Regions from separate parts of the Enterobacter bugandensis genome, predicted to be linked through region 3. Evidence: predicted binding sites of a transcription regulator. Region 3 holds the regulator's gene; each other region holds the start of a gene.
What was found. The regulator PurR, encoded in region 3, represses purine synthesis genes. The targets are predictions, from matches to a motif close to CANGCAAACGTTTGCNTG.
Positions count from the first base shown of each region.

Region 1: a site for PurR is predicted at 3,504-3,521, ahead of DG357_RS05175 (nucleoside-specific channel-forming protein Tsx). Genes of this name have one in related genera too.
Region 2: a site for PurR is predicted at 4,587-4,604, ahead of purL (phosphoribosylformylglycinamidine synthase). Genes of this name have one in related genera too.
Region 4: a site for PurR is predicted at 3,905-3,922, ahead of glyA (serine hydroxymethyltransferase). Genes of this name have one in related genera too.

Region 1 is NZ_LT992502.1:1,080,772-1,088,223, reverse strand. Features, by position in the region: gene thiL (thiamine-phosphate kinase) at 1-63, opposite strand, end outside; gene nusB (transcription antitermination factor NusB) at 141-560, opposite strand; gene ribH (6,7-dimethyl-8-ribityllumazine synthase) at 582-1,052, opposite strand; gene ribD (bifunctional diaminohydroxyphosphoribosylaminopyrimidine deaminase/5-amino-6-(5-phosphoribosylamino)uracil reductase RibD) at 1,140-2,243, opposite strand; gene nrdR (transcriptional regulator NrdR) at 2,248-2,697, opposite strand; gene DG357_RS05180 (SadB/YajI family lipoprotein) at 2,850-3,389, shown strand; gene DG357_RS05175 (nucleoside-specific channel-forming protein Tsx) at 3,660-4,544, shown strand; gene DG357_RS05170 (helix-turn-helix transcriptional regulator) at 4,663-5,343, opposite strand; gene DG357_RS05165 (VOC family protein) at 5,358-5,723, opposite strand; gene secF (protein translocase subunit SecF) at 5,866-6,837, opposite strand; gene secD (protein translocase subunit SecD) at 6,848-7,452, opposite strand, start outside.
Region 2 is NZ_LT992502.1:3,547,264-3,554,715, forward strand. Features, by position in the region: gene qseE (two component system sensor histidine kinase QseE/GlrK) at 1-80, opposite strand, end outside; gene purL (phosphoribosylformylglycinamidine synthase) at 614-4,501, opposite strand; gene mltF (membrane-bound lytic murein transglycosylase MltF) at 4,769-6,319, shown strand; gene tadA (tRNA adenosine(34) deaminase TadA) at 6,207-6,746, opposite strand; gene yfhb (phosphatidylglycerophosphatase C) at 6,771-7,406, opposite strand; gene DG357_RS17105 (PTS transporter subunit EIIC) at 7,410-7,452, opposite strand, start outside.
Region 3 is NZ_LT992502.1:2,006,992-2,014,443, forward strand. Features, by position in the region: gene cfa (cyclopropane fatty acyl phospholipid synthase) at 1-399, opposite strand, end outside; gene punC (purine nucleoside transporter PunC) at 697-1,887, opposite strand; gene punR (DNA-binding transcriptional activator PunR) at 2,002-2,913, shown strand; gene purR (HTH-type transcriptional repressor PurR) at 2,931-3,956, opposite strand; gene cydH (cytochrome bd-I oxidase subunit CydH) at 4,254-4,343, shown strand; gene DG357_RS09870 (MFS transporter) at 4,507-5,673, shown strand; gene sodB (superoxide dismutase [Fe]) at 5,711-6,292, opposite strand; gene DG357_RS09880 (C40 family peptidase) at 6,415-7,188, opposite strand.
Region 4 is NZ_LT992502.1:3,538,490-3,545,941, reverse strand. Features, by position in the region: gene qseE (two component system sensor histidine kinase QseE/GlrK) at 1-23, shown strand, start outside; gene qseG (two-component system QseEF-associated lipoprotein QseG) at 28-765, shown strand; gene glrR (two-component system response regulator GlrR) at 752-2,089, shown strand; gene glnB (nitrogen regulatory protein P-II) at 2,155-2,493, shown strand; gene hmpA (NO-inducible flavohemoprotein) at 2,545-3,735, opposite strand; gene glyA (serine hydroxymethyltransferase) at 4,039-5,292, shown strand; gene DG357_RS17045 (DoxX family protein) at 5,347-5,769, opposite strand; gene DG357_RS17040 (3-phenylpropionate MFS transporter) at 5,942-7,081, shown strand; gene csiE (stationary phase inducible protein CsiE) at 7,082-7,452, opposite strand, start outside.

The sequences.
Region 1 (7,452 bases), 930 kb from region 3:
AAGACGAGAGGTTCTGACACGGTCGAAATAACGGGCAATCAGGGAGAATTCGCCGCATGCCATACGTTATGCCTCAGCAAATAAAAGAAAAAACCGGAGCCGCACTGCCCGTCAGGCAATGCAGAACTCCGGTTTGCGGATCACTTTTTGTGGGGACGGATCGCAGGTGCGGCTTTATCAAGTACGCCGTTAACGAACTTGTGGCTGTCTTCAGCGCCGAAGGTTTTCGCCAGTTCGATCGCTTCGTTGATGGCCACTTTGTACGGCACATCATCACGTTTAGACAGCTCAAACAGCGCGATACGCAACACTGCTTTTTCCACCTGACCCAGCTCTTCGAGCAAACGGGACAGGTATGGCTTCATCAGGCCATCGAGATACGCGCTATTAGTCGCCACTCCCGACAGCAGTTCACGGAAGTACAGAACGTCAACGTCTTTCACGTCCTGTTCTGACAGGAACTGGTATTCAACATCAGCGATGTCGTTCTGGGACAACTGCCAGGAGTAAAGTGCCTGGACGGCACATTCACGGGCGCGGCGACGAGCAGCAGGTTTCACGGAATTCCCCTTACAAAAAAATCAGGCCTTAATGGCTTTCAATACATTGATCATTTCAAGCGCGGTCAGTGCAGCTTCTGCACCTTTGTTACCGGCTTTGGTGCCAGCACGTTCGATGGCTTGTTCAATACTTTCGGTGGTCAGCACGCCGAACGCGACAGGAATTTCAGCATCCTGCGCAACGTGTGCCAGACCGTTGCTTGCACCGCCCGCAACGTATTCGAAGTGCGCAGTGCCGCCACGAATAACGGTACCCAGCGCAATCACCGCGTCGTATTTACCGGTTTTCGCCAGCGCGCCCGCCGCCAGTGGCAGTTCATAAGCGCCTGGAACCCAAACAACGGTAATGTTGTCATCTTTAACCTGGCCGATACGTTTCAGGGCGTCAATCGCACCTTCCAGCAGGCTATCGTTGATGAAGTTGTTGAAACGCGCAATGGTGATGGCGACGCGAGCGTCCGGGGTAGCTACAGCAGCTTCAATAATGTTCATACTCTTCCTTTACGGGTTCATTTGGCCCCGCAGGGGGGCGGATTTTATCATAATACTTTGCGCACTGCTTCCCTATTTCGGGAGCAATTACGCTGTCTTTACATGGAGGCAGACATCCGGACCCACCGGACGAATCTCGCTGAATGTGAGTTGCGGTGCATCGGCCAGTTTTTCAAGGCCAGGCAGCACAAACAGTCCGCGCGCGTCGTGACCTAACAGTTTAGGCGCAACGTAGACGAGCAGTTCATCCACCAGCCCCGCCTGGAGCAGCGCGCCGGCGAGCGTCGGACCGGCTTCGACCCAGATACTGTTCACCTGCTGCTTGCCGAGCAACATCATCAGCACCACGAGATCCAGATGTCCGTTATGCTCCGGCACCATAATGCTGCGCACGCCTTCCGGCCATTCGCGCGTATCTTCTTTGGTGCGCGCAATCCAGGTTTCACCCGGCTGCTGCACGATGCGGTGCTCCGGGGTCACGCGGTTCTGGCTATCAATAATAATACGCAGCGGCTGGCGCAGGTTCTCCTGCGGATAAAGCGCCTGGGTATCGGCATTCAGCTCATCCCAGCGCACGGTCATGGCCGGATCGTCAGCCAGAACGGTTTCACTGCTGGTGAGGATAGCATGGCTTTGCGCGCGCAGACGTTGCACATCGCGCCTTGCCTGCGGCGAGGTGATCCACTGGCTTTCACCGTTCGCCATTGCCGTACGCCCGTCCAGCGAGGCGCCCAGCTTGAGCTGAATAAACGGGAAGCCGGTGCGCATGCGCTTCAGGAAGCCTTTGTTGATGGCTTCCGCATCTTGCATCATCAGGCCGTGGCTGACGTCGATCCCTTCCTGTTGCAGACGATACAGGCCGCGGCCCGCCACCTGCGGGTTAGGATCCTGCATAGCGGCGACCACGCGCGAAACCCCTGCCGCAATCAGCGCTTCACAGCACGGCGGCGTGCGCCCGTGGTGACTGCATGGCTCCAGCGTCACGTAGGCCGTCGCGCCTCGCGCTTTCTCCCCAGCCATACGCAGGGCATGCACTTCAGCATGCGGCTCGCCTGCGCGATAGTGAAACCCTTCCCCCACGATCTCGCCATCTTTCACGATAACGCACCCGACGTTGGGGTTAGGATGGGTGGTAAAACGACCGCGCTGCGCCAGCTTCATGGCTCGCGCCATGTACTTCTCATCCTGCATGGGCTTAATCCTGTAAGCGGGCGATCTCTTCGCCAAACTCTTTGATATCTTCGAAACTGCGGTAGACAGAGGCGAAGCGGATATAGGCGACCTTATCGAGCTTTTTCAGCTGCTCCATCACCAGGTTGCCGATCATTTTGCTCGGCACTTCACGCTCGCCCAGGCCACGCAGGTAAGATTTAATGTGGTTTAACGCCATTTCGACATCATCCGCGCTGACGGGCCGTTTTTCGAGGGCCTTCAGCATTCCGCTGCGCAGTTTCTCTTCGTTAAACGGCTCGCGCACGTCGTTACTTTTTACTACGCGCGGCATTACCAGCTCTGCAACCTCAAAGGTCGTGAAACGCTCGTTGCACACCAGACACTGCCGACGACGGCGCACAGAAGACCCTTCGCCCACAAGGCGAGAGTCGATGACTTTGGTATCCACAGCGGAGCAGAATGGGCAATGCATACGGTATCCCTGTTATCTGGTTAACTGATTTTCATTTTACCCTGATCTGGCCTGACAACAAAGGAGGAGCTTTTTTGAGATAAAGGATCTATGTCTGGCGGTACGTTGCTGGCTACCATTATGGGGATCCGTCATTTCAAGGAATAAACGCTATGACAAGACGTTACCTGAAAATTTTACTGGTGGGGAGCCTCTTCACCCTTAGTGCCTGTGCACAGCAAACCGAAGTCCGCCAGATGAAACAAAGCGTGAATACGCTCAACACGGCGATGGACAAACTGAACAAAGAAACGGTGAAGATCACCCAGCAAAACGCGCTGAACGCTAAATCCACCAGCGGGGTATATCTGCTGCCAGGAGCGAATACGCCTGCCCTGCTTAATAGCCAGATTGGCACGCTGAAGATGTCTCTGGTGAATGTGGCGGCGAATGCGGATGGTACGCGCGCAACATTACGTATTCACGGTGAGTCCAACGATCCGCTGCCCGCCTTCAGCGGCACCGTAGAGTGGGGCCAGATCCAGGGCACCACGGAGAGCTACCAGGAGGTGAATGTGAAGAACCAGCTGTTCACCGCTCCGGCCAGCGTGTTAGCGCCCAGCGATGTGGATATTCCACTTCAGCTAAGCGGACTTACGCCTGAGCAGTTAGGCTTTATCCGCATTCACGACATCCAACCTGCCGCGCAGTAATCCCTTCCTTTTGAGCGGAGTGAAATGTCACTCCGCTAACATTTACATTTCGTATGGATTGGCAACAGAAATGATTGCCGCTACAATCCCGGCCGTTTAAAGTACGCAAACGTGAACGCAATCGATTACGCGTGTGAGAGATATGTGAAACAACACATATTTTTGTGAGCAGGGATTCCTATAATAGGCACCGCAGAAACACGAAATATTTAGAAACGCAATTCGCGCATTTTTCACTCCCGGAAGGGAATTTCAATCAGTGGCATGATTATGAAAAAAACATTACTCGCAGCCGGTGCAGTTCTGGCACTGTCCTCCTCTTTCACTGTTAACGCAGCGGAAAACGAGAAACCACAATACCTCTCCGACTGGTGGCACCAGAGCGTTAACGTGGTAGGCAGCTACCACACCCGTTTCGGACCGCAGATCCGCAACGATACCTACCTGGAATATGAAGCGTTCGCCAAGAAAGACTGGTTTGATTTCTACGGCTATATGGATGCGCCTGTGTTCTTCGGTGGTAACACCGATGCAAAAGGTATCTGGAACCACGGTTCCCCACTGTTCATGGAGATTGAACCGCGCTTCTCCATCGACAAACTGACCGGTACCAGCCTGGCGTTTGGTCCGTTCAAAGAGTGGTACTTCGCGAACAACTACATCTACGACATGGGCCGCAATAAGTCTGGTCGTCAGAGCACCTGGTATATGGGTCTGGGTACTGACATTGACACCGGCCTGCCAATGAGCCTGTCCCTGAACGTTTATGCAAAATACCAGTGGCAGAACTACGGCGCAGCGAATGAAAACGAGTGGGACGGCTACCGTTTCAAAGTGAAATACTTCGTGCCAATTACCCAGCTGTGGGGCGGTAATCTGAGCTACATCGGTTTCACTAACTTTGACTGGGGCTCAGACCTGGGCGACGACGATTTCCGTGACCTGAACGGCAAGAAAGCGCGTACCAACGATTCCATCGCCTCCAGCCACATCCTGGCGCTGAACTACGATCACTGGCACTACTCTGTTGTTGCGCGTTACTGGCACAACGGTGGCCAGTGGAACGACGACGCGAGCCTGAACTTCGGTAACGGCGACTTTAGCGTCCGCTCTACCGGCTGGGGTGGTTACCTGGTCGTGGGTTACAACTTCTAATCAGTGCGGGATTGTGCGGGCTGGTGCCCTCACCCCTTCCCTCTCCCACGGGAGAGGGCGCAAACACAAAAAACGGCAACATCGTTGCCGTTTTGCTTTTACCTCGCCACCCGGCTTTTTACTGCTTCACCTTGCGCAAAAAATCCGCCAAAGACCTGTCCGCAGTCTCACTGAACCGCCTCTCCGTCATTACAACATTGAGACACCGGTCGAGCCGGAAACAGCGGTAGTCATCGCGCCGTTCACACCATGCCGCCAGCAGCCAGCGCTCCCCCCAGAAGAACAACCCCAGCGGCTGTACCTCACGTTTTGAGAGCAGCCCGGCTTCATCACGATAATGCAGCGCCAATACGCGCTGAGCGGAAATCGCCTGGTGAATCATGTCAAAATCGCTGCGGGAGTGGCTTTGCATGCAAAAATCCGGGGCGTAGATCCGCGTCTGCTCCGCCTTTCTGCGGCTCTCCTCGGGCAGAATAGCCAGCACCTTCTCCTGGGCCGACTCCAGCTCGCGCGACAGCGATTCACCTCCCCAGGTTTTGAGCAGGCGAATCGCGACCATCAGCGCTTCGGATTCCTTATTTGTCAGCATCAGCGGCGGCAGGTCAAAACCCGACATCAGCCGATATCCGCTTCCCGCCTCGCCTTCCACCGGCACGCCGGAAAGCGACAGGTCGCGGATATCGCGGTAGACCGTGCGCTCGGACACGCCAAGCCGGTCCGCCAGATGCGCTGCCGTTGTCAGACGCCTGCCCCGCAGGATTTGCACAATCTGAAACAAACGGTCAGCGCGTCGGGTCATAACGTCATTCGCTCTCAGGCAGGTTGATGAAGGCCGACGCGGTTACCCTCGCTGTCGGTAAACAGTGCGATAGTGCCGATACCATGCGGCAGCTCCAGCGGGCCAAACACGCACTCGCCGCCCGCAGAGGCAATGCGATCGAGCGTGGCCGCCAGATTGTCAGTATGCAGGTAAATAATAGCGCCCTGCAAAGAGGGCGTAACGCCGTCAAATTTTGCCAGCGCTCCTCCGGTGGCGGGATCCTCATGCGGGAAAACCGCCAGCTCGGCAATGTCCATTTTCTCGCGACGCAGCGCGAGCTGCATCACCGGCTCATAAAATTTGATGGCGCGATCCATATCCGAAACCGGAATTTCAAACCAGTTAATTACGCTTTTCATACATCCTCCTGCCTGTTGTTTGGGTTCAGAAGGAGTCTACGGCAGGGCTCCTGACAGCATACTGTCAGGAGTGTTTGTCAGGAGCAGATAAAAAAAATCCCGGTCAACAGACCGGGATTCCGATAACGCGCTAAACGTCGCCTTACGGCAGAATGGACGGCTGATCCGCCCCTTCTTTCTCGACCTTCTGCTGGAGCAGGTGCTCGCGCTTCATGCCAAGTTTCAGTGCCAGAGCGGACGCCACGTAAATAGACGACGCCGTACCGATGGAGACACCGATCAGCATGGTCAGCGAGAAGCCTTCCAGCACCGGGCCACCGAAGAGGAACAGCATCAGGATCACCATCAGGGTAGTACCAGAGGTGATCAAGGTACGATGCAGCGTCTGGGTCAACGACACGTTAAAGATTTCGTACGGCGTGCCGCGACGGATCTTACGGAAGTTTTCACGGATACGGTCAGATACCACGATACTGTCGTTCAGTGAGTAACCGATTACGGACATCAGGGATGCCACGATGGTCAGGTCAATCTCAATGTGGAACAGAGACAGTATGCCCATGGTGATCACCACGTCGTGCGCCAGGGCGATAACCACACCGGCCGCCAGTCGCCACTCGAAGCGGAAACCGACGTACACCAGGATGGAGATCAACGCCACCAGCAGCGCCATGGCGCCGGTTTGCGCCAGGTCCGCACCCACGCTCGGGCCGACGAACTCAATACGCTTGACCGCCGCGCTCTGGCTGGTGGTTTCGTTAATGACCTGTACGACCTTGCTGCCCAGCTCCTGGCTGCCGTTGGCATCGTGCACCGGCGGCATACGCACCATGATGTCGCGGCTGCTGCCGAAGTTCTGCAGCAGCGGCTCTTCAAAGCCCGCTTTCTGCAGCGATTCGCGCATCTGGTCCATATCGACCGGTTTTTCCAGGGAGATCTCGATGACCGTACCACCGGTGAAATCGAGACCCCAGTTAAAGCCTTTCACGCCCATAATGACGATGGACAGAATCAGCAGGAAACCTGAAATGCCGAAGGCCCAGTAGTCCCAGCGCATAAAGTCCCAGACTTTACGGCCGTGGTTCAATTGTTCAACAGTATATTCCTGTGCCACAACGCACTCCTCAGATAGACAGCTTTTTGACGCGCTTGCCGCCGTACAGCAGGTTCACGATGGCACGGGTGCCGACAATAGCGGTAAACATTGACGTTGCGACACCGATACCGGTGGTAATCGCAAAGCCTTTGATCGCGCCAGTACCCACTGCATACAGGATAAGAACCTTAATCAGTGTTGTTACGTTCGCATCGAAGATAGAGCTGAACGCGCCTTTGTAACCTTCATCAATCGCCTGCTGAACAGAGCGACCATTGCTCAACTCTTCTTTGATACGTTCGTTAATCAGTACGTTGGCGTCGACCGCCACCGCAAGGGTCAGAACGATACCCGCAATACCCGGCATGGTCAGCGTCGCCCCCGGCAGCAGGGACATAATGCCGATGATCAGCACCAGGTTTGCGATCAGCGCGGAGGTCGCAATCAGACCGAACTTCTTATAGAAGAAGATCATGAAGAGGATAGAGACCGCCAGACCGGCCAGACACGCTTCCAGACCCTGCTGGATGTTTTGCATACCCAGAGTTGGACCAATGGTACGTTCTTCAACAATCTGAATTGGCGCAATCAGCGCACCGGCACGCAGCAGCAGCGAGAGCTGACGCGCTTCGT
Region 2 (7,452 bases), 1.5 Mb from region 3:
AGCAGCGGCAGCAAGATCAGCAGAAAGGCCATCATCACGAGCTGTCGCAAGGAGCGGGGAAAAACGGGCCATCGTTTCAACGCATTACTCTCTTCATGGGGGTTTACGGAGAGCGTAACTGAGTCTGCCCTTCAGATACAACAAAGCCGGGTAAAAACCCGGCTTTGTTATGGAATAAGGCGGTGCCTAACTCGACGTTTCGCCCTGGCCTGATAAAGCATCGCTATGATCAGTAGTTGGACGGCAGGCACCTTTTTGTGCGTCATTCGAAGTTTATGTAGCACGTCCCGAAGGGGCTGACATAAGAAGGTGAATGAGCCACTGGTTAATATTATGCAACACCCATGCCAGAATGCAAAACAAAATATTAACACATTGAAATATCTATCTTTTATCCGTTTAATCTATTTGTTGTGCGCTGAATGATTTTCAGGCTAAGTGTCGCTATTAAGCAACACCTTAACGGGAACCTGTCCTGCCATATATAAATCAATGAGTTAAGTGTCTCCATTTGGAGACACCCCTATACCATCTTTGTCGCAATTTTGCGACACGCATAAAAAAACCCGGTGGCGCTACGCTCACCGGGTCTACAAAGTACCTGCTTTACATCTTAACCCAGCTGTTTACGCGCGTTGCGGAAGATACGCATCCACGGGCTGTCCTCGCCCCAGTTTTCCGGGTGCCAGGAGTTGCTCACGGTACGGAACACGCGTTCAGGGTGCGGCATCATGATGGTCGCGCGACCGCTTTCGCTGGTCACCGCCGTAATACCGTTGACGGAGCCGTTCGGGTTCGCCGGATAGGTTTCCGTGACCTTGCCGAAGTTATCGACAAAGCGCAGCGCCACCAGGCCTTTGCTCTCGAGCTGCGCCAGATGGGCCGCATCGCGCACTTCTACCTGACCTTCGCCGTGGGAAACGGCGATTGGCATCTGAGAGCCAACCATCCCCTGCAGCAGCAGAGACGGGCTCTGAGTCACTTCTACCAGACTGAAGCGCGCTTCGAAGCGGTCGGACTGGTTGCGCACAAAGCGTGGCCAGGCTTCGCTGCCCGGGATCAGCTCGCGCAGGTTAGACATCATCTGGCAGCCGTTGCACACGCCCAGCGCCAGGGTTTGCGGACGATGGAAGAAGGTCTCGAACTCGTCGCGCACGCGGCTGTTAAACAGAATGGACTTCGCCCAGCCTTCGCCTGCGCCCAGCACGTCGCCGTAGGAGAAACCGCCGCACGCCACCAGCGCATGGAAATCTTCCAGACCGGTACGCCCGGCCAGCAGGTCGCTCATGTGGACGTCGATAGCGTCAAAGCCCGCGCGGTGGAAGGCCGCAGCCATCTCAACGTGGGAGTTAACGCCCTGCTCGCGCAGCACGGCCACTTTCGGACGCGCGCCGGTCGCAATGTACGGCGCAGCGATATCTTCGTTGATGTCGAAGGAGAGCTTCACGTTCAGGCCGGGATCCTGGTCATTCGCTTTCGCGTTATGCTCCTGATCGGCGCATTCCGGGTTATCGCGCAGGCGCTGCATCTGCCAGGTGGTTTCTGCCCACCACATGCGCAGCGTGGTGCGGCTTTCGCTGAACACGGCGTGACCGTCGGCCTCAATGACGAAGCGGTCGCCCTGAACGGCTTTCCCCAGATAGTGGACGCAGTCTGCCAGACCGTGCTTCGCCAGAATCGCTTCCACCGCCTCGCGGTCTGCGGCGCGAACCTGAATCACCGCACCCAGCTCTTCGTTAAACAGCGCCGCCAGGCGGTCTTCGCCAAGCGTTGCAATGTTCGCTTCCACGCCGCAGTGGCCGGTGAAGGCCATCTCTGCCAGGGTCACCAGCAGACCGCCGTCGGAACGGTCGTGGTAGGCCAGCAGCTTGCGCTGTGCCACCAGCGCCTGAATTGCGTCGTAGAAGCCTTTTAGCTGCGCCACGTCGCGCACGTCGGCTGGCTTGTCGCCAAGTTGACGGTAAACCTGCGCCAGTGCGGTGGCGCCCAGCGCGTTGTGGCCCTTACCCAGGTCAATCAACAGCAGGGCGTTATCTTCGGTCGCCAGCTGCGGCGTAACGGTATGGCGTACGTCTTCTACACGGGCAAACGCGGTGATCACCAGCGACAGCGGAGACGTCATCTCGCGCTGCTCGTTACCCTCCTGCCAGCGGGTTTTCATCGACATGGAGTCTTTACCCACCGGAATGGTCAGGCCGAGGGCTGGGCACAGCTCCTCACCCACCGCTTTCACGGCTTCATACAGGCCAGCGTCTTCACCAGGGTGACCGGCTGCCGCCATCCAGTTCGCGGAAAGTTTGATACGTTTGATGCCGCCAATCTGCGTCGCCGCGATGTTGGTCAGCGCTTCACCAACCGCCAGTCGTGCAGAGGCGGCGAAGTCCAGCAGCGCCACCGGGGTGCGTTCGCCCAGCGCCATCGCTTCGCCGTAGTAGCTGTCGAGGCTCGCGGTGGTCACGGCGCAGTTCGCCACCGGGATCTGCCACGGGCCAACCATCTGATCGCGCGACACCATACCGGTCACGGTACGATCGCCGATGGTCACCAGGAAGGTTTTCTCAGCAACAGCAGGCAGGTGCAGCACGCGATTAACGGCTTCTGCCACGGTGATGCCCTGGCGATCCAGCGCTTTGCCCGCTGCTTTACGGGTTGTTACGTCGCGGGTCATCTTCGGCGTTTTACCGAGCAGCACGTCCAGCGGCAGATCGATAGGCTGGTTGTCGAAATGGGTGTCGCTCAGAGTCAGGTGCTGCTCTTCGGTCGCTTCACCGATGACGGCATACGGCGCGCGTTCGCGGCGGCACAGCTCGTCAAACAGCGGCAGCTGGTCGGCCGCAACCGCCAGCACGTAGCGCTCCTGGGATTCGTTACACCAGATTTCGAGCGGGCTCATGCCCGGCTCATCGCTCAGGATATCGCGCAGGTTGAAACGGCCACCGCGACCACCGTCGCTCACCAGCTCCGGCATGGCGTTGGACAGGCCGCCCGCGCCCACGTCGTGGATGAACAGAATCGGGTTAGCATCGCCCAGCTGCCAGCAGCGGTCGATCACTTCCTGGCAGCGACGCTCCATCTCAGGGTTGTCACGCTGCACGGACGCGAAGTCGAGATCCGCATCAGACTGGCCGGAGGCCATAGAGGAGGCCGCGCCGCCGCCCAGACCGATGTTCATCGCCGGGCCGCCCAGCACGATCAGCTTCGCGCCGACGACGATCTCGCCTTTCTGCACGTGATCGGCACGGATGTTGCCGATCCCGCCTGCCAGCATGATCGGTTTGTGGTAGCCGCGCAGCTCTTCGCCGTTGTGGCTGTCCACCTTCTCTTCGTAGGTACGGAAGTAACCGTTCAGCGCCGGACGTCCAAATTCGTTGTTAAACGCCGCGCCGCCCAGCGGACCTTCGGTCATGATATCCAGCGCGGTCACGATGCGCTCTGGCTTGCCGAAATCTTCTTCCCACGGCTGTTCAAAGCCAGGGATGCGCAGGTTGGAGACGGAGAAACCGACCAGACCCGCTTTTGGTTTCGCCCCACGACCGGTCGCCCCTTCGTCACGGATTTCGCCGCCGGAGCCGGTCGCCGCACCCGGCCACGGAGAAATGGCCGTCGGGTGGTTGTGGGTTTCCACTTTCATCAGAATATGCGCAGGCTCCTGATGGAAGTCATAGCGCCCTGCTTCGCGATCGGCGAAGAAGCGGCCCACCTCGGAACCTTCCATCACCGCGGCGTTGTCTTTATAGGCAGACAGCACGTGGTCAGGGGTTTGTTCCATGGTGTTTTTGATCATTTTGAACAGCGACTTCGGCTGCTGTTCGCCGTCGATGATCCAGTCGGCGTTGAAAATCTTATGGCGGCAGTGCTCAGAGTTGGCCTGCGCGAACATGTAGAGTTCGATGTCGTTCGGGTTGCGGTTGAGCTGAACGAACGCGTCCTGCAGGTAGTCAATTTCGTCTTCTGCCAGCGCCAGGCCGAGACGCAGGTTGGCGTCAATCAGCGCCTGGCGGCCCTGCCCCAGCAGGTCCACGCTCTGTACCGGCGCAGGCTGATGATGGGAGAAAAGCTTCTGTGCGTCATCAAGAGAGGCAAACACGCTCTCCATCATGCGGTCGTGCAATTCAGCCGCAACCGCCTGCCACTGCGCGTCGCTCAGGGTAGAGGCTTCGACGTAGTACGCTACGCCGCGCTCCAGACGGTTAATCTGGCTCAGGCCGCAGTTGTGGGCAATGTCGGTGGCTTTGGAAGACCAGGGGGAGATGGTGCCCGGACGCGGTGTCGCAAGGATCAGTTTGCCGGTTGGCGTATGGCTGCTCAGATTTGGGCCATACTTGAGCAGGCGTTCCAGCTGTACGCGCTCCTCTGCATTCAGGGGGGCATTCAGGTCAGCAAAATGGACATACTCAGCGTAAATATTGCTTACCGGAAGGTCGGCCGCCTGAAAACGTGCCAGCAGTTTGGTAATACGGAAGGCAGACAGTGCAGGCGAACCACGCAGAATTTCCATCATAAGTCTCTCGTCTTCGAAGCGCCGGGGCGCTTACAGTGTGCGCAAGGGGGGAAAACGGGCGTCATTATAGAGAATCCTGAGCGCCGACGAAACCGTTTGCGTCGAAATAAAATCGACTTCAGCGTTTAACAATAGATGTGACCTGTCTCTCTAATTGGTTGCCAAGTGGCGCAAGTTTACGCAAAATGCCGCTCATTCAATGACAAACCTTATGATTAACATGGCTACAGCAGACTGAGGCAACCGGCGTCGCAGAGAATTAACTAATTGAAAAAATTAAAGATTAATTATCTGCTCATCGGCATTGTAACGTTGCTGCTGGCAGTGGCCCTCTGGCCTTCCATCCCCTGGTTCGGCAAAGCCGAAAATCGTATCGCCGCCATTCAGGAGCGGGGGGAACTGCGCGTCAGTACCCTTAACTCTCCGCTGATTTACAGCGACATCAACGGCAAAATTATTGGTCTGGATTATGAGCTGGCGCAGCAGTTTGCCGATTATCTGGGCGTGAAGCTTAAAATTACCGTCCGCCAGAACATCAACCAGCTGTTTGACGACCTGGACAACAACAACGCCGATATCCTCGCTGCCGGGCTGGTCTATAACAGCGAGCGCAGCAAGAACTACCAGCCGGGCCCGACCTACTACTCCGTTTCCCAGCAGCTGGTTTATCGCGTCGGGAGCCTGCGCCCGCGTACGCTTGCCTCGATCAACGCGCAACAGCTGACGATTGCTCCCGGCCACGTAGTGATTGACGACCTGCGTGAGTTAAAGGAGAAAAAATACCCGGATCTGAGCTGGACGGTTGACCCTAAACTCGGCACGACGGAGCTGCTGGAGCAGGTCAAAGATCAGAAACTGCCCTACACCATCGCCGATTCGGTGGCGATCAGCCTGTTCCAGCGGGTGCATCCTGAAATCGCCGTGGCGCTGGACGTGACGGACGAACAGCCGGTGACCTGGTTTACCCATCTGGACGATGACCAGACCCTCTCGGCGGCCATGCTGGATTTTTATAACACCATCAATGAAGACGGCACGCTGGCGCGACTTGAGGAGAAGTACCTCGGCCACGGGGATGACTTTGACTACGTTGACACCCGCAGCTTCCTGCGCGCGGTTGACAGCGTCCTGCCTGACCTGCAGCCGCTTTTCGAAAAATATGCCCAGGAGATTGACTGGAAACTGCTGGCGGCTATCTCGTACCAGGAGTCCCACTGGGACACCCAGGCCACGTCGCCAACGGGCGTACGCGGACTGATGATGTTAACCAAAAATACCGCGCTGAGCCTGGGCGTTAACGACCGTACCGATGCGGAACAGAGCATCAGCGGCGGGGCGCGCTACCTGCAGGATATGATGGCTAAAGTCCCGGAAACCGTGCCGGAAGAGGAACGGATCTGGTTTGCGCTGGCGGCCTACAACATGGGCTACGCGCACATGCTTGACGCGCGGGCTCTGACGGCGAAAACGAAGGGAAACCCGGACAGCTGGTCAGACGTAAAACAGCGCCTGCCGCTGCTGAGCCAGAAGCCATGGTACAACAAGCTGACGTATGGCTACGCGCGCGGACATGAAGCCTACGCCTACGTGGAAAATATACGTAAGTATCAGATTAGCCTGGTCGGCTATCTGCTGGAGAAAGAGAAAGAGGCAACAGAGGCAAAACAGCTGGCGGAAAGTTATCCGGTTGTAGCGCCGGACGAGCTTAATCATCCGACAACTTCAATTCTGCCTTTTGTTGCTTTTTCTGCTGACGGCGCATTCGAAAGAAATCGCTTAATAGCCCCGAACACTCTGGTGCAAGTACCCCACCGATAGTCTGCACCTGATGATTCATTCCTGGATGACCCAGCACGTCCATCAGTGAACCGGCCGCACCGGTTTTTTCATCTCGCGCTCCAAACACCAGGGTACCGATTCGGCTGTGCACCATCGCCCCGGAGCACATCACGCAGGGTTCAAGGGTGACGTACAGAGTGGTATCGAGCAGACGATAGTTTTGCAGCACCAGCCCGCCCTGACGAAGCGCCATAATTTCGGCGTGCGCTGTAGGATCGTGGCGGCCAATAGGACGGTTCCACCCTTCCCCAATCACCCGGTTGTTATGAACCAGCACCGCGCCCACGGGCACTTCACCCTCGTCCCAGGCCCGTTGAGCCAGCGCCAGCGCGTGGCGCATCCAGTATTCATGATTGTGTTCTGAGGTGGACAAGGGCTGATACTCCAGTCTAAAAGCGGGCGGCATTATACACAGCCCTTATAGATAAGACTATTCGAGTTGCTGAAGTTCACCGAGGGGAGTAACGCGCCAGCGGTGCTGGCAAAAATAGAGCAGCGGGTTGTCCTGCTTGCTGTCGCTGTAGCCGCTGTAAAGGCGCAGCGGCGTGCCGATGCGTTTTTCCAGCTGGACCACTTTTTCATGCCCCAGACAGCGCATCGTCAGGACCCAGCCGCCGTAGCCGCGGGAAATTTGCGTGGCGATAAGGTTTACGCGCGGCAGCCAGGGGGTATCAAAGTAGACCTGCTCCACCAGCGTCTGCGGGGAGCCGGTAATCAGCCAGATATCGGCATCGTTGGCGTCAAGATAGCTGGTCAGACGCGCCTGCACCACGGGAAACGCGGCAACGTGGCCGCGGAACCAGAGAGCGAACTCCTTTTCGAGCTGTTTGAGCCGCGCTTCGCTGTGGCCAAACGTACATCCCCACAGCAGCAGGCTCATCGGCCAGCGCGCCGCCCGGCCTTTTACCAGCAGCGCGATGCCAATGAGGGGTAAGAGCGGTAAGACGAGCAGCGCGTTCAGAGGCTGACGCCGCAGCAGGTAGCGCATAAACGTACCAAACATATCCTGCTGATGCAGCGTTCCATCCAGATCGAAAAAGACAACGCGACGCTCGTGATTGGCCAAACCTTACTCCTCTGGGTCGTTGAATCCTAACAGCCAGGTAAACAGG
Region 3 (7,452 bases):
GGGGTCCAGCATGCGGCTGAACAGATCGTTGCCGAGATCGTAATGCTCTTTGCCGACGATCCAGGCACGCTTTTTACTTTGCAGGTTAAAGAGACGGGCAGAGGCGACACGCAGGGTGTCTTTAAGATTACGGGGGAGCTGTTTTTCCAGACCAGCACGCAGCACGCTGGCGAAAAAAGTGTCCAGCCGTTCGCATTCCCACCAGCCGTCCATATAGCTTTCCCCCAGGCCTAGCGACCCCTCGCGCAACACGCGTTTAAAAAAATCGGGATGTTTAACCTGAGGATCCGATGGGGATGATCCGTTGATAGTGATGCCTGCCCGACCTAACAGTTCACTGACGATCCGGGACCAGTTATCGTCCGGAACGCTGACTTCTTCTATACACGATGAACTCATAGCTTCTCCATCACCCTACTGTGATCAGAACCTTAAAACAGCGTAGACGCTTTTTTGGTTTGTGAGAAATCTCACGGTAAATACCGCGAGGCTAGTATCCGACGTAGAACAGAGGAAGGGAGATAACCCTTGCCGAAATGCCTTCCATGGTAAAACGGGAGCACTCCGGCTCCCGTTAACACATAATATTTATCGTATTTAATCGAACCAAATTTAGTATAGGCCTCAAAATTTGGTGATTCAATAGAAAATTCTTAGCAACCTAATCACTGAAAATTAACATAGTTTCTGGCGCGATTAGGCATGCGAGGTTTCTACCTGCGTGCTCTCATCCTGCGCGGAAGCCTGCATGCGATAGCCTATGACGGCCAGCGCAACGGTAGCCAGCATCACGCTGGTTGTCGTCAGCAGCGGCGTGGCAATCAGCGCGGAGACCACCAGGCTTGCCAGGAAGCACAGCCCCAGCTGCAGGGTGTTCTGCAGCGCAGCCGCACGGCCTGTCGCCTGCGGGAACGGACGCAGCGCCTGCGCCACAACGATAGGGTAGATCGCCCCGTTCGCGATGGCCATCACGCAGAATGGAATCAATATTTCGGCCAGACCCGCGCCCGGAATAAACCCAACGGCCCAGGTGCCAATGACGCTCAGCGCATAGAGCACCAGCAGCCACGGCAGCATCTGCTGGCCTTCCCATTTTTGCAGCGCCGCGCGACAGCCGTACCCGCCCACCAGGAACGCGATGGTCTGCGGAACGTAGCTCAGGCCAATGGCCGCCGGGCTATAGCCCATATCGTGCAGAATAAACGGCGAGCCGGTCAGCCACGCGAAGAAGCTCGCCGAGCAGGCGGCATAGATCAGAACGTTGCCGCGATACGCTTTCGCGCTCAGCAGGGAGGTGAAGGTAATCGGCTTCGCGTCTGCGTGCGCCTCTTTTTTATGCGCGGGCTTGAGGGCGAACGCCGGCAGCATCAGCACCAGCGTGATGGCAAACAGTGTGGCAAAGATGGCCTGCCAGTCAAAGTGCGCGAGGATCCAGCTTCCCAGCAGCGGGGCGAGGGCCGGTGAGAGCCCTACCAGCGGCATGATGGTGGCGAAAATACGGTTAGTGCGGTTCGCCGGATAGTAATCGGTGACCAGCGCCTGCCAGGTCACGGCCGCGGCACAGACGCCGACCGCCTGAACAAACCGCAGCACCAGCAGCCAGGTGGCATCGCGCACCCATAGCATCCCCAGGCAGCCCACGGCAAAAATGGCCAGCCCCAGCAGCAGCACCGGTTTACGCCCAAAGCGATCCGAAAGCGGTCCCCAGAGCAGCTGCGCGAAGGCAAAACCGGCCAGGAACAGGCTCAGGCTGGCGCTGATGGCGGCAGCAGGGGTTTGCAAATCTTCCTGCATGGCGGCAAACGCCGGCAGGTACATATCGGTGGCCAAAAAGCCCAGCACGCTTAAGCCGCCGAGCCAGACTAAAAAACCTTTCCTGGGTTGCACTGTTTTATTCTCCTGAGGAGGCAGGTATATGTTGGCGCTGAGTGTAGGGAGTGCAAAGCCGCTTGTGAAACGCTAATATTTGGCGGGTGCATTCAAATTTTTTGCAGGCAGAAAATGTGGTCCGATTATTCTCTTGAAGTGGTCGATGCTGTCGCGCGTAACGGCAGCTTTAGCGGAGCGGCGCAGGAGTTGCACCGCGTCCCTTCAGCCATCAGCTATACGGTGCGACAGCTTGAGGAGTGGCTGGCGGTACCGCTGTTTGAACGGCGGCATCGTGATGTTGAATTAACGCCCGCAGGGGCGTGGTTTTTGAAGGAAGGACGTTCTGTTATCAAAAAAATGCAGATCACCCGCGAGCAGTGCCAGCAGATCGCGAACGGCTGGCGGGGGCACCTTTCCATTGCGGTGGATAATATCGTTAAGCCCGAGCGCACCCGGCAGATGATTGTCGATTTTTATCGGCATTTCTCTGACGTAGAACTGCGGGTCTCGCAGGAGGTGTTCAACGGCGTCTGGGATGCGCTGGCGGACGGCAGGGTAGAGATGGCGATTGGCGCGACCCAGGCGATCCCGGTCGGGGGACGTTACGCCTTTCGCGATATGGGGATGCTGAGCTGGAAATGCGTGGTGGCAAGCGATCATCCGCTGGCGGCGACGGAAGTGCCGCTGAGCGATGATACGCTGCGCAGCTGGCCGTCGCTGGTGCTGGAAGATACCTCCCGCTCGCTGCCGAAGCGAATTACCTGGCTGCTGGACAACCAGCGGCGGGTTGTCGCCCCTGACTGGGGATCGTCGGCGACGTGCCTCAGCGCCGGGCTCTGCGTAGGCATGGTGCCCGCCCATTTTGCACGTCCGCGAATCGACACCGGTGAGTGGGTTGAGCTAACGCTGGAGAATCCGTTCCCGGATGCGGCCTGCTGCCTCACCTGGCAACAAAATGATGTCTCGCCGGCGATGGCCTGGCTGCTGGACTATCTGGGGGACAGCGAAACGCTTAACCGGGAGTGGCTGCGGGAGCCAGACTGACTGGCTCCGCAATGAGATTAACGACGGTAGTCGCGGAACGGGCCATCCGCAACGGAACGGCGTTCGATGAGGCGAGGATGAACTTCAATGGACTGCGACTCTTCACGCTTGTTGACGATCCTGTCCAGCAGCATATTGAAGGCGGTTTCACCCAGCGAATCTTTCGGCTGGTGAATGGTGGTCAACGCTGGCGTGAAGAAGCGCGCGTTGCGCACGTTGTCATACCCGATCACGGAGATGTCCTGCGGTACGCGCAGACCCAGCTCGTCGGCCGCACAGAGGGCGCCCATCGCCATGATATCGCCCCCGCAGAAAACGGCGGTTGGACGGTGCGGCTGGGAGACGATCTGCTGCATCGCGCGGTAGCCTGATTCCGGCTCAAAGTCGCCCTGCACGATCCAGTTTTCCGGCACGGTGATTAGCGCTTCTTCCATCGCTTTCATAAAACCGGCCAGGCGGCCCGCGCCGGTGTTGCGTTCCAGCGGACCCGGGATCACGCCAATCTCGCGGTGGCCGCGTTCGATCAGATAACGGCCCGCCATGTAACCGCCTTCGAAGGCGTTATCGATAACGGAGTCGGTGAAGTCGGCGCGCGCTTCGCCCCAGTCCATCACCACCATAGGGATATGGCGATACTCTTCCAGCATCGACAGCACGGATTCCGGGTACTCTGAACACATCACCAGCAGGCCGTCCACGCGCTTTTGCGCCATCATCGACAGGTAGGCGCGCTGTTTTTCAATGCTGTTCCAGGCGTTGCCGAGAATCAGGGTATAGCCTTTCTGGAAGCAGTTTTTTTCTACCGCTTCAATGATCTCGGCAAAATAGGCCGCTTCGCTGCTGGTCGCCAGCAGACCAATAGACTTGGTGTGATTAACCTTGAGGCTGCGCGCAACCGCGCTTGGCGAGTAGTGCAGCTCTTTGATCGCTGCCCAGACGGCGTTGCGCGTCTCTTCCGCCACAAAACGGGTTTTGTTAATTACATGTGATACGGTTGTAGTGGAAACGTTTGCGCGTTTTGCTACGTCTTTAATTGTTGCCATTAAATGTCACTCCAGACCATATCCTAAACTCCTGAAAAACTTGAAGGTAAACGTTTGCCTTCTCTCACCCTTATCACGCAATTTTGAATTGCGGCACGCCGGGAAAACGACACGGGACGTCAGGAGGGGGTCAATGGCCGGTACGCTAATAAATTTAGCGTGGAATTTTGGCCTATCTTGATGAAAAGGGGAAGAGGTAAAGTGTTTATCAGCTTAAATCCAGGAAGATTTTTGACGTAAACTGTGCAAAAATGAGCAAGCTCACTTTTCGTGGGGGGATTAAAAGGAGAAAAATTGATGAGTTCCGATCTGAAGTTTTCGCTGTTCACCACCGTTATTGTGCTGGCGCTGATTGTGGCGGCTGGCCTGACGGCTGCGCTGCATTGATTTACGCGGGGGGAGAGCCTTCTCCCTCCCGAACGCTCCGATTGTTACTTCTCTGGCAAAAATCTTTTGCCATTTTGTTAACTTCTCATTTTTTGTGATTGATGTCATGCTTTCCGCTTCTTTGTTCTGTGTCACCACATGACACGGCATCCGGAGTTGACGCATGAAAATCAATTTTCCCCTGCTGGCCCTGGCGATTGGCGCTTTTGGGATTGGCACCACTGAATTCTCCTCGATGGGGTTACTGCCCGTTATCGCCCGGGGCGTGGACGTCTCGATCCCGGCCGCCGGGATGTTAATCAGCGCCTACGCCATCGGCGTGATGGTAGGAGCGCCGCTGATGACGCTTCTGCTTTCGCACCGTGCGCGCCGCAATGCGCTGATTTTCCTGATGGCGATTTTCACCCTGGGCAACGTGCTTTCGGCCATTTCGCCGGATTACACCACTCTGATGCTGTCGCGCATTCTGACCAGCCTCAACCACGGTGCCTTCTTTGGTCTGGGCTCGGTCGTGGCCGCAAGCGTGGTGCCAAAACACAAGCAGGCCAGCGCCGTGGCCACCATGTTTATGGGGCTGACCATCGCTAACATCGGCGGTGTTCCTGCGGCAACCTGGCTGGGCGAGGTCATTGGCTGGCGGATGTCCTTCCTGGCGACGGCCGGACTGGGCGTGGTCGCGATGGTGGCGTTATTCTTCTCCCTGCCAAAAGGCAGTGCGGGTGAACGCCCTGATGTACGCAGAGAGCTGTCGGTGCTGATGCGCCCGAAGGTACTCTCCGCGCTGCTGACCACCGTGCTGGGGGCAGGAGCGATGTTTACCCTCTACACCTATATTTCGCCGGTCTTACACGACATTACCCACGCAACGCCACTCTTTGTTACCGCGATGCTGGTGCTGATTGGCGTCGGCTTCTCGATTGGCAACTATCTCGGCGGGAAATTTGCTGACCGTTCCGTGAGCGGCACGCTGAAGGGCTTTTTAACCCTGCTGATTGTCATTATGGTCGCGATCCCGTGGCTGGCGCAGAATGAATTCGGCGCGGCGATTGCGATGGTTGTCTGGGGCGCTGCCACCTTTGCCGTGGTGCCGCCGCTGCAGATGCGCGTGATGCGTGTCGCCCATGAGGCGCCGGGTCTCTCGTCTTCCGTGAATATCGGGGCGTTCAACCTCGGCAATGCGCTGGGTGCCGCCGCCGGAGGCGCCGTGATTTCAGGCGGTCTGGGGTACAGTTTTGTGCCGGTGATGGGGGCGATTATTGCCGCGCTCGGCCTGCTGCTGGTGATGATGTCCGGCCGAAAACAGCCTGAAGCGGTTTGCACGGCTGAATAAGCAAAAACGCAGAAGGGTTACCCCTTCTGCGTGTCTCTTACGCGGCGAAGTTCTTCGCGACAAAGTCCCAGTTAACCAGAGCCCAGAAGTGCTCCAGGTAGTTCGGGCGCGCATTGCGGTAATCAATGTAGTAAGCATGTTCCCACACGTCCACGGTCATCAGCGGCGTAGCGCTGGTGGTCAGCGGGGTGCCCGCGTTAGACGTGGACACGATAGCCAGTTTGCCATCCGCCTCTTTTACCAGCCACGTCCAGCCAGAACCGAAGTTCTTAATGGCGGCATCGGTAAACTTCGCTTTAAACTCAGCAAAGCTGCCAAAGGCGGCGTTGATGGCGGCTGCCAGTTCACCGGCAGGTTCGCCACCGGCATTCGGTGCCAGGCAGTGCCAGTAGAAAGTGTGGTTCCACACCTGAGCCGCGTTGTTAAAAACGCCACCCTCTGAGCTGCGAACGATCTCTTCCAGCGTTTTGCCTTCAAAATCGGTGCCCTTGATGAGGTTGTTCAGGTTAGTGACGTACGTCTGATGATGCTTGCCGTAGTGGTATTCCAGGGTTTCCGCAGAAATGTGCGGTGCCAGGGCGTCTTTTGCATACGGTAGTGCAGGTAATTCGAACGACATTGCTTCTCTCCTTATTGTATTTTGTGTTGCCAATAACCCTACAGACAACAAGGACAGGTTAGCAAATTGAAAGGGTATGCAAAAGAGGAACTTAACCTGCCGCAGATGCGGCAGGGCAGGGATTAACGAATGGTTTTTGGCGTCATGACGCGACGCGCGCCGACGTAATGACGTACCCAGTAATCTTCGCTGAGCGAGGTGATCTGAATGTCCTGACCGCTGCGCGGAGACTGGATGAATTTCCCGTTGCCGACGTAGACGCCCACGTGGTCAGCCGTACCGCGACCCTGCGTGCGGAAGAAGACCAGGTCGCCGTTTTCCAGCTCACCCCGGTTAACCGGTGACGCATCGCGCAGGTGATACATCTCATTGGCGGTACGTGGAATACGGAATTTAACCAGATCTTTATAGGCGTAATAGACGAGGCCGCTGCAGTCGAAACCGGTACGCGGCGAACTGCCGCCCCAACGATAAGGTTTGCCAATCTGCCCCATCAGTTTATTCATCGCGGTTTTTTGCGCTTTTTGCACACGCACTTTATGCACATCCGCCAGCTTTGTTACCTTCGTGCATTTTGCTTTATGGCCTTTACGGGTAATGCATTTTTCTGTAACGAGGTTAGCGGCGGTCTGCGAAGCTTTATTTTTGGCGGTGCGGGTAGTGCGGGAAGATTTTGTTTTCGTCTTGCTGGAAGCGGTTTGTTTAGTCTGAGCGGTGGTTTTTTTCTTGTCGTTCTTGTTGCTGGTTTTTTTCTTACGTTCTGTGGCTTTAACCAGATGGCTTTTTTGTACAGCAGATTGCCGCGCCTGCTGAGAGGCGTTTGCCGCTGGCGTTAACGTGAGTGATGTAAACAGTAAAGCACAGAGCGTGATCGAGATTTTAGTTATCCGCGCCACTGGGCAGTCCCCTGATATATGCAGGTCATCAATAATACCCGCGTGTGATTTACAAAGCCCGTCGATTCTAATCCATAAAAACCCGAGAAGTTAATAGCATTTTTCAATCTAAAAACGTGTTTCGTTAGCAAGTGCAAAAAAATTCATCGTTCTGACGCACAATTGTTCACTCCCTAAGCAAAACCCTGACGGGCGAAGGGGTAAACACCATTTGCAATGCAACTTTTGTGGAGTCGGGGTAAAATATATAAACGTGACGAAAAT
Region 4 (7,452 bases), 1.5 Mb from region 3:
TGCCCCTGAGCCGGAAAAATTAATAAAATGAATCTATATCTGGTGAGTATGTCACACGTCTTTTTCCGCGCCATACGCGCGGTGTTTTCCAGCAAAGCGGGTCGCCTGAGTCTGCCCTGTTTAGTTCTGGCGGGGTGCGTTTCCCATGCGCCGCAAAGTGCGATAAGCGGTAAACAGGAAGACAAATGGCCCGATAACCAGCTGGCGGATTTCCTCTCTACCCGCTGTGAGGATATCTGGAATCTGTCAGGGCATGATGTCGAAAATAATCCGCTGTTCTGGCTGCGCGGAATAGATTGCGCCCAGCGGCTTGCGCCGGTAGACGCCCGCATGAAGGCGGCGATGCTGGATGAAGACACCTGGCAGGACGCTTTCAAGCGTGGGATTTTACTGGCCGATGCGAAAATTACCCCCGTTGAACGTCGGGCCAACGTGACCCGCTTGGATACGTTTGTGATCAATCTTCCCGCACAGGTGCGCCCGGTATACCAGCTCTGGCGGGATGGGCAGACGTTACAGCTGCAGCTGTCTGAAGAGCGCTCCCGCTACAGCAAGCTACAGCAGTCAACCGACAGCGAGCTGGATACGCTGCGCCAACAGCAACAGCATTTACGTACTCAGCTGGATACCACGACGCGAAAGCTGGAAAACCTGACCGATATCGAAAGACAGCTCTCGTCGCGTAAATATCAGCCGGGTAGTTCATCTGCTACACCGGACAGCGATATGCCGAAACAAGAGGATGTGAAGCATGACGAGCCGTAAACCAGCCCATCTCTTACTGGTGGATGACGATCCCGGCCTGTTAAAGCTGCTGGGGATGCGTCTGGTGAGTGAAGGCTACACCGTGGTGACCGCGGAAAGCGGGCAGGAGGGGCTTAAAGTCCTCAGCCGCGAAAAGATTGACCTGGTGATCAGCGACCTGCGGATGGACGAAATGGATGGCATGCAGCTGTTCGCCGAAATCCAGAAGCAGCAGCCTGGCATGCCGGTCATTATCCTGACGGCGCACGGGTCAATCCCGGATGCCGTCGCCGCAACCCAGCAGGGCGTGTTCAGCTTCCTCACCAAGCCGGTAGATAAAGACGCGCTCTACAAAGCTATCGACAGCGCGCTGGAGCACGCCGCGCCCTCCGGAGACGACGCATGGCGTGAATCTATCGTCACCCGCAGCCCGATAATGCTGCGTCTGCTTGAGCAGGCGCGAATGGTCGCACAGTCAGACGTCAGCGTGTTGATTAACGGCCAGAGCGGAACCGGGAAAGAGATCCTGGCGCAGGCGATCCACAACGCCAGCCCGCGCAGTAAAAATGCTTTTATCGCCATTAACTGCGGTGCCCTCCCAGAGCAGCTTCTTGAGTCTGAACTTTTTGGCCATGCCCGCGGCGCATTTACCGGCGCGGTAAGCAGCCGGGAAGGGCTCTTCCAGGCCGCGGAAGGCGGCACGCTGTTCCTCGACGAAATTGGCGACATGCCTGCGCCGCTGCAGGTCAAACTGTTGCGCGTACTTCAGGAGCGCAAAGTGCGCCCGTTGGGTAGCAACCGCGATATTGATATTAACGTGCGAATCATTTCCGCTACCCACCGCGACTTGCCCAAAGTGATGGCCCGCAACGAGTTCCGTGAAGATCTCTACTACCGTCTGAACGTGGTGAACCTGAAGATCCCGGCGCTGGCGGAGCGTGCGGAAGATATTCCGCTGCTGGCGAATCACCTCCTGCGCCAGGCGGCAGATCGGCATAAACCGTTCGTGCGCGCCTTTTCGACTGATGCGATGAAACGGCTGATGGCCGCCAGCTGGCCGGGTAACGTGCGCCAGCTGGTGAACGTGATTGAGCAGTGTGTGGCGCTGACGTCCTCGCCCGTTATCAGCGATGCGCTGGTGGAACAGGCGCTGGAAGGGGAGAACACGGCCTTGCCGACGTTTGCGGAAGCGCGTAACCAGTTCGAGCTGAACTATCTGCGCAAGCTGCTGCAGATAACCAAAGGCAACGTGACCCACGCGGCGCGGATGGCCGGACGCAACCGCACCGAGTTCTATAAGCTGCTCTCACGCCACGAGCTGGAAGCAAACGATTTTAAAGAGTAATACCGTATGGTACTGTGAGCAATCGATTACGAGGCAGCTTACAGGCAAGAGTTTAAGGACCCACCATGAAAAAGATTGATGCGATTATTAAACCTTTCAAACTGGATGATGTACGTGAAGCGCTGGCGGAAGTAGGCATCACCGGAATGACCGTGACGGAAGTGAAAGGTTTTGGTCGTCAGAAGGGCCACACCGAGCTTTATCGTGGCGCAGAGTACATGGTCGACTTTCTGCCGAAAGTGAAAATTGAAATCGTGGTCAGCGACGATATCGTCGATACCTGCGTGGATACCATTATCCGCACGGCGCAGACGGGCAAAATTGGCGACGGCAAAATCTTCGTCTTTGACGTGGCGCGCGTGATCCGTATCCGTACCGGCGAAGAAGACGACGCCGCGATTTAACCATTCGCCACCCAGCGAAAAAAAAGCCCCTCGAACGAGGGGCTTTTTGCGTTACAGCACCTTATGCGGCCCGAAACATTCGTAATGAATGTTGTCTTTATTCACGCCCAGTTCAACCAGCTGCTTCGCGGCATACTGCATAAACGCCACGGGTCCACAGACGTAGAACTGCATTTCCGGCGCGCTAAACGCCCCTTCCATCTGGCTTAAATTCATCAGTCCTTCGCTGTCAAAGCGTGCGGCAGTGCGGTCTGCCTCCGTCGGCAGGCGATACCAGGTATGCGCGGTGAAACGCGGCAGGGTCGCTCCCAGCGCTTTCACTTCATCCGCAAAGGCGTGCACGTCGCCGTTCTCCGCAGCGTGGAACCAGTTAACCTGCGCGCTGTGGTTTGCTTTCGCCAGCGTATCTAGCATTGCCAGCATTGGCGTTTGGCCCACGCCCGCGGAGATCAGCGTGACCGGGGTATTGGTTTCAATGGCCATAAAGAAGTCGCCCGCCGGCGCGGCCAGATGGACCACGTCGCCCACGCTCGCTTCGTTATGCAGCCAGTTGGATACCTGACCGTCGTCCTCGCGCTTCACCGCAATGCGGTAGCCTTTGCCGTTTGGTTTGCGGGTCAGAGAGTACTGGCGGATCTCCTGGTGCGGGAAGCCTTCAGGCTTCAGCCATACGCCCAGATATTGGCCCGGCTGGTAATCGGCCACCGGCTGGCCGTCAACCGGCTCAAATTCAAAACTGGTGATAAGCGCGCTGCGCGGCGTTTTCTCGACGATACGGAAGGCGCGCGTTCCTTCCCAGCCGCCGTTCTTGCTGGCGTTTTCGCTGTAGATCTGCGCTTCACGGTTGATAAACACGTTTGCCAGCACGCCGTAGGCTTTACCCCAGGCGTCCAGCACCTCCTGGCCCGGGCTGAACATTTCGTCCAGCGTTGCCAGCAGGTGAGTGCCGACGATGTTGTACTGCTCGGGTTGGATCTGGAAGCTGGTGTGCTTCTGCGCGATTTTTTCCACCGCAGGCAGCAACGCCGCCAGGTTTTCGATATTGCTGGCGTAGGCCGCGATGGCGTTGAAAAGCGCTTCACGCTGATCGCCGTTACGCTGGTTGCTCATATTGAAAATCTCTTTGAGCTCCGGATTGTGCGTGAACATGCGATCGTAGAAATGGGCGGTAAGTTTAGGGCCGGTTTCCACCAGCAGGGGAATGGTGGCTTTAACGGTAGCGATGGTTTGAGCGTCGAGCATGGCAGCTTCCTTCTGATATTACCTAATGATGTATTTTAAATGCATCTTATAAAAAATACCCATGCTTTGTAAATGGTTCTTTGCAAGATGAAAAATACGCATCACAAACCTGAAAAGAAATCCGCTGGAAATAGTGAGATCTTTATTCCTCAAACCCTTGCGTGGCGTGAAGGAAAACGTTTGCGTAAAATCGTTTGTCAAGACCTGTTATCACAGAACTATTCAGTTATACTGTTGCCCGTCGTCCAACAGGACTGCCTTTTCAGGCCAAAATTTACTTGTTAGCTGAGTCAGGAGATGCGGATGTTAAAGCGTGAAATGAACATTGCCGATTATGATGCCGAACTGTGGCAGGCTATGGAGCAGGAAAAAGTACGTCAGGAAGAGCACATCGAACTGATCGCCTCCGAAAACTACACCAGCCCGCGCGTGATGCAGGCGCAGGGCTCTCAGCTGACCAACAAATACGCTGAAGGTTACCCGGGCAAGCGCTACTACGGCGGTTGCGAGTACGTTGATATCGTTGAGCAGCTGGCTATCGACCGTGCGAAAGCACTCTTCGGCGCTGACTACGCGAACGTTCAGCCGCACTCCGGTTCTCAGGCTAACTTCGCTGTTTACACCGCGCTGCTGCAGCCGGGCGATACCGTTCTGGGTATGAACCTGGCGCAAGGCGGCCACCTGACTCACGGCTCCCCGGTTAACTTCTCCGGCAAACTGTACAACATCATTCCTTACGGTATTGATGAGTCCGGTAAAATTGACTACGAAGACATGGCGAAGCAGGCTAAAGAGCACAAGCCGAAGATGATCATCGGTGGCTTCTCTGCTTACTCCGGTATCGTTGACTGGGCAAAAATGCGTGAAATCGCAGACAGCATCGGCGCGTACCTGTTCGTTGACATGGCGCACGTTGCGGGCCTTATCGCCGCAGGCGTTTACCCGAACCCGGTTCCTCACGCTCACGTTGTGACCACCACTACTCACAAAACCCTGGCGGGTCCACGCGGTGGCCTGATCCTGGCGAAAGGCGGTGACGAAGAGCTGTACAAAAAACTGAACTCTGCCGTGTTCCCAAGCGCGCAGGGCGGCCCGCTGATGCACGTTATCGCCGCAAAAGCGGTCGCGCTGAAAGAAGCGATGGAACCAGAGTTCAAGGTGTATCAGCAGCAAGTTGCTAAGAACGCCAAAGCGATGGTGGAAGTGTTCCTGAACCGTGGCTACAAAGTGGTATCCGGCGGGACTGAAAACCACCTGTTCCTGCTGGACCTGGTTGATAAGAACCTGACCGGTAAAGAAGCTGACGCTGCCCTGGGCCGCGCCAACATCACCGTGAACAAAAACAGCGTGCCAAACGATCCGAAGAGCCCGTTCGTGACCTCCGGTATCCGTATCGGTTCTCCGGCCGTGACGCGTCGTGGCTTTAAAGAAGCGGAAGTGAAAGAGCTGGCTGGCTGGATGTGTGACGTTCTGGACAACATCAATGACGAAGCGGTTATCGAGCGCGTCAAAGGTAAAGTTCTGGATATCTGCGCACGCTTCCCGGTATACGCATAATTCCTCTGCTTTGCAGAAATAAAAAAGGCCGCGCTTGCGGCCTTTTTTTATGGCTTAACGCCGGTCCAGGGAAATGGCCCCCGGTCCCACAATCGCCAGCAAAATAAACGCGCCAGCAATACTGACGTTCTTGTAGAAATTAATCATATTCGGCACAACTGCATCTCCGGTCATATCCCAGTAGTGGTGACCGATAATCGCCGTGCCCAGCGTATAGAAGACAAAGAGCACCGCGAGGGGGCGGGTGAAAAAGCCGAGCACGATCAGGATCGCGGCGGGAACCTCCATTACTACGGCGATAATGGCCGCAAGCATCGGCATGGGGGCACCGAGCGACGTCATATACTGAACGGTGCCGCTAAACCCCGTCAGCTTGGGATAGCCAAAAATAATAAACAGGACAACGATGGCAATACGGGCAATCAATAGCAGGAAGGAGCGTGAGGAGCCGAAATCGAAATAACGTAAGCTGTTCATGGCAAACGACCTCTTCAGGCGATGTCTTTTAAACGTAATACAATTTTGCCGCTCACGCCATACGCCGACCGGCTGTCCAGGACGTTAATTTATCGTTAATTTATAGCGCGCTAACGACTTGCTAAAGTGCAGGATAAACGCCAGACTATCGCCTCCATTTCGGGAGGGATTCATGGTCTTGCATTCCACGCGCTGGCTGGCGCTCAGCTACTTCACCTACTTCTTTAGCTACGGTATTTTTCTGCCTTTCTGGAGCGTCTGGCTCAAGGGAATTGGTTTGACGCCAGAAACCATTGGCATCCTGCTGGGCGCGGGGCTGGTGGCGCGTTTCCTCGGAAGCCTGCTGATTGCCCCCCGCGTCAGCGATCCCTCCTTACTGATTAAAGCGGTGCGCATTCTGGCCCTGCTGACGCTGGTCTTTGCGGCTTGCTTCTGGGTCAGCCACCAGTTTGCCTGGCTGATGGTAGTGATGGTTGGCTTTAATCTGTTCTTCTCCCCGCTGGTACCCCTGACGGATGCGCTGGCGAACACCTGGCAAAAGCAGATCACCATGGACTATGGTCGCGTGCGCCTCTGGGGATCGATTGCCTTCGTGATCGGCTCGGCGTTGGTGGGGAAACTGGTCAGCCTTTACGACTACCGCGCGATTCTGGCGCTGCTGAGTATCGGTATTGCCTCGATGCTGCTGGGCATGCTGCTGCGCCCGTCGGTGATGCCGCAAGGGGAGAGTCGCCATCAGGAGAGCGCCGGCTGGCCCGCCTGGCGGAGCCTGGTGGCCCAGAGCTGGCGTTTTCTGGCGTGCGTCTGTCTGCTTCAGGGGGCGCATGCGGCGTACTATGGCTTCAGCGCCATCTACTGGCAGGGGGCGGGTTACTCGGCCTCTGCTGTCGGTTACCTGTGGTCGCTGGGGGTGGTGGCAGAAGTCATTATTTTCGCCCTGAGCAAAAAGCTGTTCCGCCGCTTCGGCGCGCGCGATCTGCTGCTGCTTTCCGCGGTCTGCGGCGTGGCGCGCTGGGGGATTATGGGCTGGACGACCGAACTGCCGTGGCTGATTGTGGCGCAGATCCTTCACTGCGGCACCTTCACCGTGTGCCACCTGGCGGCGATGCGCTATATCGCGGCGCGCGAGGGCGGAGACGTGATCCGTCTGCAGGCGGTCTACTCTGCGGTGGCGATGGGCGGCAGCATTGCGGTGATGACGGTCTTTGCGGGCTTTCTGTATCAGCATCTGGGACACGGCGTGTTCTGGGTCATGGCGCTGGTGGCGCTTCCGGCGATGTTTGTTCGACCGAAAGTGGCCGCACGGGCGTAGCTACGATTCCAGCATGGCGCGAATATGTTCCTGCTGCTGCGTGTTAAGTGATTCAACCGCGTGGATCAGCGGCGGCGAGAACAGCGGCAGCACGGTAGGATAGGGGGTGATAACCAGCGCGGCTTCGCGCGGTGCCCCCTCTTTCTGGAACGCCTGCAGCGTCAGATAGCGAATGTTGAGCGGCAGCAGGGTTAATTCGCGCAGCTGCTGTTCAATCACCTCCTCACAGGATTTGTCCTCCCCGGTCAGCAGCACTACCTGTTTTTCATGCAGATCGGTCTCCTGCATCAGCCAGGCGCCGAAAATAACCGCTACCAGTGCCATCTCTTCATCGGAGAACCGCAGCCCAAATTCGGCTTCCAGCTCAAAGA